One region of the Streptomyces sp. NPDC046915 genome, then DNA from elsewhere that is predicted to be linked to it. Evidence: predicted binding sites of a transcription regulator. Region 1 holds the regulator's gene; the other holds the start of a gene.
What was found. Region 1 encodes HrcA, which represses chaperone genes, less so after heat shock. Its sites were predicted from a motif close to TTNGCACTCNGNNNNNCNGAGTGCNAA; they were not measured.
Positions count from the first base shown of each region.

Region 2: the regulator HrcA is predicted to act here: its motif matches at 2,442-2,468, upstream of groES (co-chaperone GroES).

Region 1 covers NZ_JBEYXB010000002.1:573,755-578,304, reverse strand. The annotation lists gene dnaJ (molecular chaperone DnaJ) at 1-941, opposite strand, end outside; gene hrcA (heat-inducible transcriptional repressor HrcA) at 942-1,958, opposite strand; gene ABZ915_RS07295 (MBL fold metallo-hydrolase) at 2,132-2,869, shown strand; gene ABZ915_RS07290 (DUF3097 domain-containing protein) at 2,901-3,716, shown strand; gene hemW (radical SAM family heme chaperone HemW) at 3,736-4,550, opposite strand, start outside.
Region 2 covers NZ_JBEYXB010000011.1:203,802-208,351, reverse strand. The annotation lists gene ABZ915_RS28000 (class I SAM-dependent methyltransferase) at 1-553, opposite strand, end outside; gene ABZ915_RS27995 (polysaccharide deacetylase family protein) at 644-1,591, shown strand; gene ABZ915_RS27990 (hypothetical protein) at 1,588-2,295, shown strand; gene groES (co-chaperone GroES) at 2,615-2,923, shown strand; gene groL (chaperonin GroEL) at 3,057-4,550, shown strand, end outside.

The DNA of each region.
Region 1 (4,550 bases):
GTGACGCCCCGGCCGTGCAGCGGGATCGACTGACCGGACTGGGTGCCCGGACGGATGTCGACCTCCTCCATGCCGTCCAGCGTCTCCAGCGGCACCTTGGTGCCGAGGCACGCCGCGGTCATCGGGATGGTGACCGTGCAGTGCAGGTCGTCGCCGCGCCGCTGGAAGGTGGAGTGCGGCAGCTCGTGGATCTCGACGTACAGGTCACCGGCGGGACCACCGCCCGGCCCGACCTCGCCCTCACCGGCGAGCTGGATGCGGGTGCCGTTGTCGACACCGGCCGGGATCTTCACGGTCAGGGTCCGCCGGGAGCGTACGCGGCCGTCGCCGGCGCACTCCGGGCACGGCGTCGGCACCACCGTGCCGAAGCCCTGGCACTGCGGGCAGGGGCGCGAGGTCATGACCTGGCCCAGGAAGGACCGGGTGACCTGGGACACCTCACCGCGGCCGCGGCACATGTCGCACGTCTGGGCGGTCGTGCCCGGCGCGGCGCCCTCGCCGTTGCAGGTGTTGCAGACGATCGCCGTGTCGACCTGGATGTCCTTGGTCGTCCCGAAGGCCGCCTCGTCCAGCTCGACCTCGATGCGGATCATCGCGTCCTGGCCGCGCCTGGTCCGCGAGCGCGGGCCGCGCTGGGACGCCGTACCGAAGAAGGCGTCCATGATGTCGGAGAAGTTGCCGAAGCCACCGGCCCCGAAACCGCCCGCGCCGGCGCCGCCGGCCTGCGAGAGCGGATCGCCGCCGAGGTCGTAGACCTGCTTCTTCTGCGGGTCCGACAGCACTTCGTAAGCGGCGTTGATCTCCTTGAACCGCTCCTGCGTCTTCGGATCAGGATTGACGTCCGGATGCAGCTCGCGAGCGAGCCGGCGGAAGGCCTTCTTGATCTCTTCCTGCGACGCGTCGCGGCGCACGCCGAGAACGGCGTAGTAGTCCGTGGCCACTTACGACTCCGCCAGGATCTGTCCGACGTACCGTGCCACTGCGCGTACCGCTCCCATCGTTCCCGGGTAGTCCATGCGGGTCGGTCCGACCACGCCGAGCTTGGCAACAGCCTCGCCGCCCGAACCGTAGCCGACCGACACCACCGACGTGGAGTTGAGTCCCTCATGGGCGTTCTCGTGGCCGATGCGCACGGTCATGCCCGAATCCTTCGCCTCGCCCAGCAACTTGAGCAGGACGACCTGCTCCTCCAGTGCTTCGAGCACCGGCCTGATGGTGAGGGGAAAGTCATGTCCGAAACGGGTGAGATTGGCGGTACCGCCGATCATCAGCCGCTCCTCGTTCTCCTCGACGAGTGTCTCCAGAAGAGTGGAGAGCACGGTCGAGACCGTACCGCGATCTTCTATGTCGAAGCCCTCCGGGAGGTCCTCGACCAGCCTCGGCACGTCCGTGAACCGGCGGCCCGCGACCCGGCTGTTGAGCCGCGCGCGCAGGTCCGCCAGGGACATCTCGCCGAACGGGACCGGGCAGTCGATCATCCGCTGCTCGACCCGGCCGGTGTCCGTGATCAGCACGAGCATCACGCGCGCGGGGGCGAGCGAGAGCAGCTCCACGTGCCGCACGGTCGAGCGGGTCAGCGAGGGGTACTGCACGACCGCGACCTGCCGGGTCAGCTGCGCGAGCAGCCGCACCGTGCGGGCCACGACGTCGTCGAGGTCGACGGCGCCGTCGAGGAAGTTCTGGATCGCCCGCCGCTCGGGGGCGGTCATCGGCTTGACGCCCGCGAGCTTGTCGACGAAGAGCCGGTAGCCCTTGTCGGTGGGGATGCGCCCGGCGCTGGTGTGCGGCTGGGCGATGTACCCCTCGTCCTCCAGGGCCGCCATGTCGTTGCGGACGGTGGCCGGGGAGACGCCGAGGCTGTGCCGCTCGGTGAGCGCTTTCGAGCCGACGGGCTCCTCGGTGCCGACGTAGTCCTGGACGATGGCGCGCAGCACCTGAAGCCTGCGTTCACTCAGCATCCGCGCACACCTCCAGAAAGTCGTCCCCTGCGGCCCTCGGGCCCTTCGCCTGGCACTCTGTGCGTGCGAGTGCCAGCGTTCCCCGGCCCAGTGTACGGCCGTGGGGTACACCCCGGGCAAGGCCGGATCGTGCCGCCGTGCCGGGGCGCGGTCGTACCCGATAGCGTCGCGGTATGACGGTGACTTGGGAAGAGCTGGGGTGGGAGCGGGTGGCCGCCGGGGTGGGACGGGTCCGGCTGCCGCACTGGGACTGCACGACGGGACTGGTCGTCGGCGAGGGTACGGCGCTCGTGGTGGACGCCGGGTCGAGTCTCGCCGAAGGCGCGCTCCTGCGCACTCAGGCGCAGGAGCTGGCCGGGTGCCGTGTGACCCATCTCGCGCTCACCCACCCCCATTTCGACCATGTCCTCGGTGCGGCGGCCTTCGCGGGCGCGGAGATGTTCGCGGCGGTGGGCATGGACGCGCTGTTCACGCACGAGCGCGCGGAGCTCCGCCTGGACGCCGTGCGGCAGGGCCTGCCGGTGGCGGAGGCGGACGAGGCGGTGGACGCTCTTCCCGTGCCCCGCCATCTGGTCTCGGGCGAGTGGACCCTCGACCTCGGCGACGGCCGCCAGGCGCTGCTGGCCAACGTGGGCCCGGGGCACAGCGCCCACGACCTCGTGGTCCTCGTCCCCGGCTCGGTTCCCGGCGAGCCCGAGGTGGTGTTCTGCGGCGACCTGGTCGAGGAGTCCGGCGAACCCCAGGCCGGCCCCGACGCCGTACCGTCCCAGTGGCCCGCCGCCCTCGACCGGCTGCTGGACCTCGGCGGCGAGGACGCGCTGTACGTGCCCGGTCACGGAGCGGTGGTGGACGCGGCGTTCGTGCGGCGGCAGCGCGACGAGTTGGCGGCGCGTTTCGGCGTGTCGCCCTGATGGCGGTACCGCTTCTCCTATCGTCAGCCGAATGCGCCAGTACTCCGCCGACCTGACCCCTCCCTGGAAGAAGCCGAAGCCCGTCCCGGAGGTCCCGGCGGAGGCCGGTCTGGTGGTGGAGGAGCCCGGCACCGGCTTCTGCGGCGCGGTGATCCGCTGCGAGGCGGGCACGGTCACCCTGGAGGACCGCTTCGGCAAGCACCGGGTGTTTCCGCTGGAGCCTCGCGGGTTCCTGCTCGAGGGCAGGGTCGTCACGCTGGTGCGGCCGTCGTCCTCGGCTCCGGTACGCCCCACCCGCGCCGCCTCCGGTTCGGTCGCCGTCCCCGGCGCACGCGCGCGCGTGGCCCGCGCCGGGCGCATCTACGTCGAGGGCCGGCACGACGCGGAACTGGTCGAGAAGGTGTGGGGCGACGACCTGCGCGTCGAGGGCGTGGTCGTGGAGTACCTGGAGGGCGTGGACGACCTGCCCGCCATCGTGGCCGAGTTCGGCCCGGGGCCGGACGCGCGGCTGGGTGTCCTGGTGGACCACCTGCTCCCGGGCACGAAGGAATGGCGCATCGCCGAGTCGGTGACCAGCGAACACGCCCTGGTGGTCGGCCACCCGTACATCGACATCTGGGAGGCCGTGAAGCCGTCGGCCCTGGGGATTCCGGGCTGGCCGCGGGTGCCGCACGGCCAGGACTGGAAGACGGGGGTCTGCCGGGCGCTGGGCTGGCCGTCGGAGAACACCGGGGCGGTGTGGCAGGCGATCCTCAAGCGGGTGGGGTCCTACAGGGACCTGGAGCCGGAGCTCCTGGGCCGGGTGGAGGAACTGATCGACTTCGTCACGGCCAGCGGTGGGGCCTGACGCCCTGGTGGGCGCCGAATCAGTCCACCAGGTCCCGCACCACCGCGTCCGCCAGCAACCGCCCCCGCAGCGTCAGCACCGCCCGCCCCTCCTCGTACGGCTCCGCCTCAAGCAGCCCCTCCCCCAGCGCTCGCCGGGAGGCCGCCAGGCCCTCCTCCTTCAGCAGGGACAGCGGCGCACCCTCCCGCAGGCGCAGCTCCAGCAGGATGCGCTCCACCCGCCGGTCCTCGTCGGACAGGAGCTCCCGCCCGGCGCCCGGTGAGCGACCCGACGCCAGGGCCGCCGCGTACGCCCCCGGGTGCTTCACGTTCCACCAGCGGACGCCCCCCACGTGCGAGTGCGCCCCCGGCCCCGCGCCCCACCAGTCGGCGCCCCGCCAGTACAGCTCGTTGTGCTGGCAGCGGCCCGACTCGGAGGTGGCCCAGTTGGAGACCTCGTACCAGTCGAAGCCGGCCGCCGACAGCCGCTCCTCCGCGATCAGGTAGCGGTCGGCGTGGACGTCGTCGTCCGTCATGGGGACCTCGCCCCGGCGGATGCGGCGGGCGAGCTGGGTGCCCTCCTCGACGATCAGGGCGTAGGCCGAGATGTGGTCCGGCCCGGCGCCGAGGGCCGCGTCGAGCGAGGCCCGCCAGTCGTCGTCGGACTCTCCCGGGGTGCCGTAGATCAGGTCCAGGTTCACATGCTCGAAGCCCGCCGCGCGTGCCTCCGCCACGCAGGCCTCCGGGCGGCCCGGGGTGTGCGTCCGGTCGAGCACGCGCAGCACGTGCTGCCGCGCGCTCTGCATGCCGAAGGAGATCCGGTTGAAGCCGCCCTCCCGCAGCCGCGCGAGGTACG
Region 2 (4,550 bases), on a different contig from region 1:
CCTCCGGGTCGAAGATGCGGCCCCGTCCGCCGCGCCGGGCGGGGTCGACGAAGACCGCGTCGTACCCGGCGGTGTCGACCTCCGTGACATCCGCCTCCCGCACCTCGATGAGGTCCGCCAGCCCCAGCGCCTGGGCGTTCGCGCGGGCCACGGCCGCCGTCAGCGGATCGCGGTCCACGGCGAGGACGCGGATCCCGGCGCGGGCGAGGGCGATCGCGTCGCCGCCGATGCCGCAGCACAGGTCGGCGACGGACGTCACCCCCAGCTCTTTCAGCCGGCCGGCCCGGTAGCCCGCCACGCTCGTGCGGGTCGACTGCTCGACCCCGTTCGGCGTGAAGTACATCCGCTCCGCGTCCTCGGCCCCGAACTTCGCCGCCGCCCGCTGCCGCAGCCGGGCCTGGCCGAGGGCGGCCGAGACCAGGTCGGCGGGGTGGTCGCGGCGCAGGCGGGTGGCGACGGCGAGTTCCTCGGCCGGTGCCGTGCCGCGCACCTCGTCGAGGAGGGCGCGGCCCTCGGGGGTGAGCAGGGAGTGGAAGGGGAGCAGGTCGTTCACCGGGTCATTGTGGGCCAGTCGGTGGATGGTGCGCCCGCGGCGGCGGTGTCGGGCGGGTTCGGGTCGGGGGTACTGCGAAGATCCAGCACCATGCGAGTAGTAGTACAAAATGACAAAAATGGTGCATGGCGGAGGCGGGCGGCCTCCCGGACCGGCCTGGTCGCGCTCACCGTGGCCGCCGTCGTCTCCGGCGTCGTCGTCTCCGGCTGTACGGCACCGGACGCGGCCCCGGACGTCCGGCCCGCCCCGGGCCAGCAGCGCCACCAGGGGCCCGCCGAGGCCCTGGACTCCTACGCCTCGCGGCTGCGCGCCTCCCACACCGCCCTGGTCGCCGCCGCGAAACGCTGGGGCCTGGACGGGGTCCCCCTGACACCCCCGCCGCCCCCCGCCCGCAAACCGAGGATCACCGCCCGCGCCGGATTCGAGGTCCACGACCAGGAGGAACTGCACCTGCCCCCCGTCTTCACCACGATCCCCACCAAGCAGAAGGTCGTCTTCCTCACCATCGACGACGGCGCCGAGAAGGACCCGGCCTTCCTGCGCATGATGAGCGACCTGAAGATCCCCTACACCGCGTTCCTCAGCAACTACCTGGTCGAGGACGACTACGGCTACTTCCGCAGGATGCAGGCCAAGGGCATCACCCTCAACAACCACACCCTCACCCACCCCTACCTGCCCGGCCTGTCCTACGACGAGCAGCGGGACGAGATCTGCGGCATGCAGCGGATCATGCGCAAGCAGTTCGGCAAGAGCCCGACCGTCTTCCGCCCGCCCTACGGCAACTACAACCACGACACCCTCGTCGCCGCCAAGTCCTGCGGTATCAAGTACGCGCCCATCTGGGACGAGGAGGTCTTCGTCGACCACTGGGAGTACCGGGAGGACGACCGGAGCCTGCATCCCGGGGACATCGTCCTGACCCACTTCCGGGGACGGGACGACTGGAACGGCACGATGATCGACGACATGCGCCGGTTCCTGAACAAGGTCACCCGCGAGGGATACGCGGTGGCCCGCCTGGAGGACTACCTGTGAGGCGGCGGTGGCGGCGACACCGGGCCCAGGCCGCCGCCGCGCTCACCGGGGCCGCACTCCTCCTCGCCGGCTGCGCCCAGTCCGTCGACCCCATCGAGCGGCTGGGCGAGAAAGCGGCCCAGCGGGTACGCCACCCCGCGCCCGCCCGCGACCTCGCGTACCGCCACTGGGGCCTGCGAACCCCGCTGCCCCCCGCCCCGAACCCCCCGGCCCGCGTCCCCCTCCGCCTCCGCACGCCCCGCCGGAGGGGCCCGTACCTCCCCCCGGTCGTCGACCACGTCCCCACCCCCGACAAGGTCGTCTTCCTCACCTACGACACCAACGACACTCACGACGACGGAGAAGAGAAGGACCCGCGCTTCGCCGACATGGTCCGCGAACTGCGCCTCCCGGTCACCGCGTTCCGCACCGACAGCGCCGAGATCTGCGACCGCCGGCAGAAACTCCGCCCCCACCTCTTCCGCCCGCCCCACGGCACGTACGACACCACCACCCTGCACGCCGCCGCCGACTGCGGAGTCTCGGCCGTGGTCCTCTGGCGCGCCTCCATGACCACCGGCACCCTCACCTACACCAGGGGCCCCCACCACCTCCGCCCCGGCGACATCATCCAGATGGCCCCCGAGGCCCCCACCGCCCAACGCCTCCTGCGCAAGGTGCAGTCCCGGGGCCTGACGGTGGGCCGCTTGGAGGACTACATCTGAGGGGACTCCCAAACCTCGGCCGCGGCACAACTCAGCCCGTCCGGCGTTTGAGGGCGAGGCCGTTCAGGCCGATGGGGGGTCTGGGGGCGTGGCCCCCAGCAGAGGCCCACTGAGCCCACCCCCACAGCAGACGCGCCGCACGGCAATTGGCACTCCGCTTGACCGAGTGCTAATCGCGGTCATAGTCTCGGCTCTGGCACTCGACAGAGGAGAGTGCCAACACAGCGACGGGCAGGTCCGGCACCCGCGACGACGGATCGACCTGGTCGCCACCTCAGACAGTTAACCCCGTGAGATCTCCGAAGGGGGAGGTCGGATCGTGACGACCGCCAGCTCCAAGGTTGCCATCAAGCCGCTCGAGGACCGCATCGTGGTCCAGCCGCTGGACGCCGAGCAGACCACGGCTTCGGGCCTGGTCATTCCGGACACCGCCAAGGAGAAGCCCCAGGAGGGCGTCGTCCTGGCCGTGGGCCCGGGCCGCTTCGAGGACGGTAACCGTCTTCCGCTCGACGTCTCCGTCGGCGACGTCGTGCTCTACAGCAAGTACGGCGGCACCGAGGTGAAGTACAACAACGAGGAGTACCTCGTTCTCTCGGCTCGCGACGTGCTCGCGATCATCGAGAAGTAATCACCTCGAGCATTCCTGCTTCGAGCTGCGCCCTCGGCCCCCGCGACCGTTAACAAGCCGGGCGCCGGGGGCGCAGTTCGTTTGACCGACAGCATTGTTTGCACCCTAGATTTCCCGAGAGGGCTACGCTCCCATGGCGAAGATCCTGAAGTTCGACGAGGACGCCCGTCGCGCCCTCGAGCGCGGCGTCAACAAGCTCGCCGACACGGTCAAGGTGACGATCGGCCCCAAGGGCCGCAACGTCGTCATCGACAAGAAGTTCGGCGCCCCGACCATCACCAACGACGGCGTCACCATCGCCCGTGAGGTGGAGATCGAGGACCCGTACGAGAACCTCGGCGCCCAGCTGGTGAAGGAGGTGGCGACCAAGACCAACGACATCGCGGGTGACGGTACGACCACCGCCACCGTGCTGGCCCAGGCGCTCGTCCGCGAGGGCCTGAAGAACGTCGCCGCCGGTGCTTCCCCGGCCGCCCTGAAGAAGGGCATCGACGCCGCCGTCGCCGCGGTGTCCGAGGACCTGCTCGCCTCGGCCCGGCCGATCGACGAGAAGTCCGACATCGCCGCCGTCGCCGCGCTGTCCGCCCAGGACCAGCAGGTCGGCGAGCTCATCGCCGAGGCGATGGACAAGGTCGGCAAGGACGGTGTCATCACCGTCGAGGAGTCCAACACCTTCGGTCTGGAGCTGGACTTCACCGAGGGCATGGCCTTCGACAAGGGTTACCTGTCGCCGTACTTCGTGACGGACCAGGAGCGCATGGAGGCCGTCCTCGAGGACCCGTACATCCTCATCAACCAGGGCAAGATCTCCTCGATCCAGGACCTGCTGCCGCTGCTTGAGAAGGTCATCCAGGCGGGTGCCTCCAAGCCGCTGCTGATCATCGCCGAGGACGTCGAGGGCGAGGCCCTCTCCACCCTCGTCGTGAACAAGATCCGCGGCACCTTCAACGCGGTCGCGGTCAAGGCCCCCGGCTTCGGTGACCGCCGCAAGGCGATGCTCCAGGACATGGCGGTCCTCACCGGCGCCACGGTCATCTCCGAGGAGGTCGGCCTCAAGCTCGACCAGGCCGGTCTGGACGTGCTGGGCTCCGCCCGCCGCGTGACGGTCACCAAGGACGACACGACCCTCGTCGACGGCGCCGGCAACTCCGAGGACGTCGTGGGCCGCGTCAACCAGATCAAGGCCGAGATCGAGAACACCGACTCCGACTGGGACCGCGAGAAGCTCCAGGAGCGCCTCGCGAAGCTGGCCGGCGGCGTGTGCGTGATCAAGGTCGGCGCCGCCACCGAGGTGGAGCTGAAGGAGAAGAAGCACCGTCTGGAGGACGCCATCTCCGCGACCCGCGCCGCGGTCGAGGAGGGCATCGTCTCCGGTGGTGGCTCCGCGCTCGTCCACGCCGTCAAGGTCCTCGAGGGCAACCTCGACAAGACCGGCGACGAGGCCACCGGCGTCTCCGTGGTCCGCAAGGCCGCCGTCGAGCCGCTGCGCTGGATCGCCGAGAACGCCGGCCTCGAGGGCTACGTCATCGTCTCCAAGGTGGCCGAGCTGGAGAAGGGCAACGGCTACAACGCCGCCACCGGTGAGTACGGCGACCTGGTCAAGGCCGGCGTCATCGACCCGGTGAAG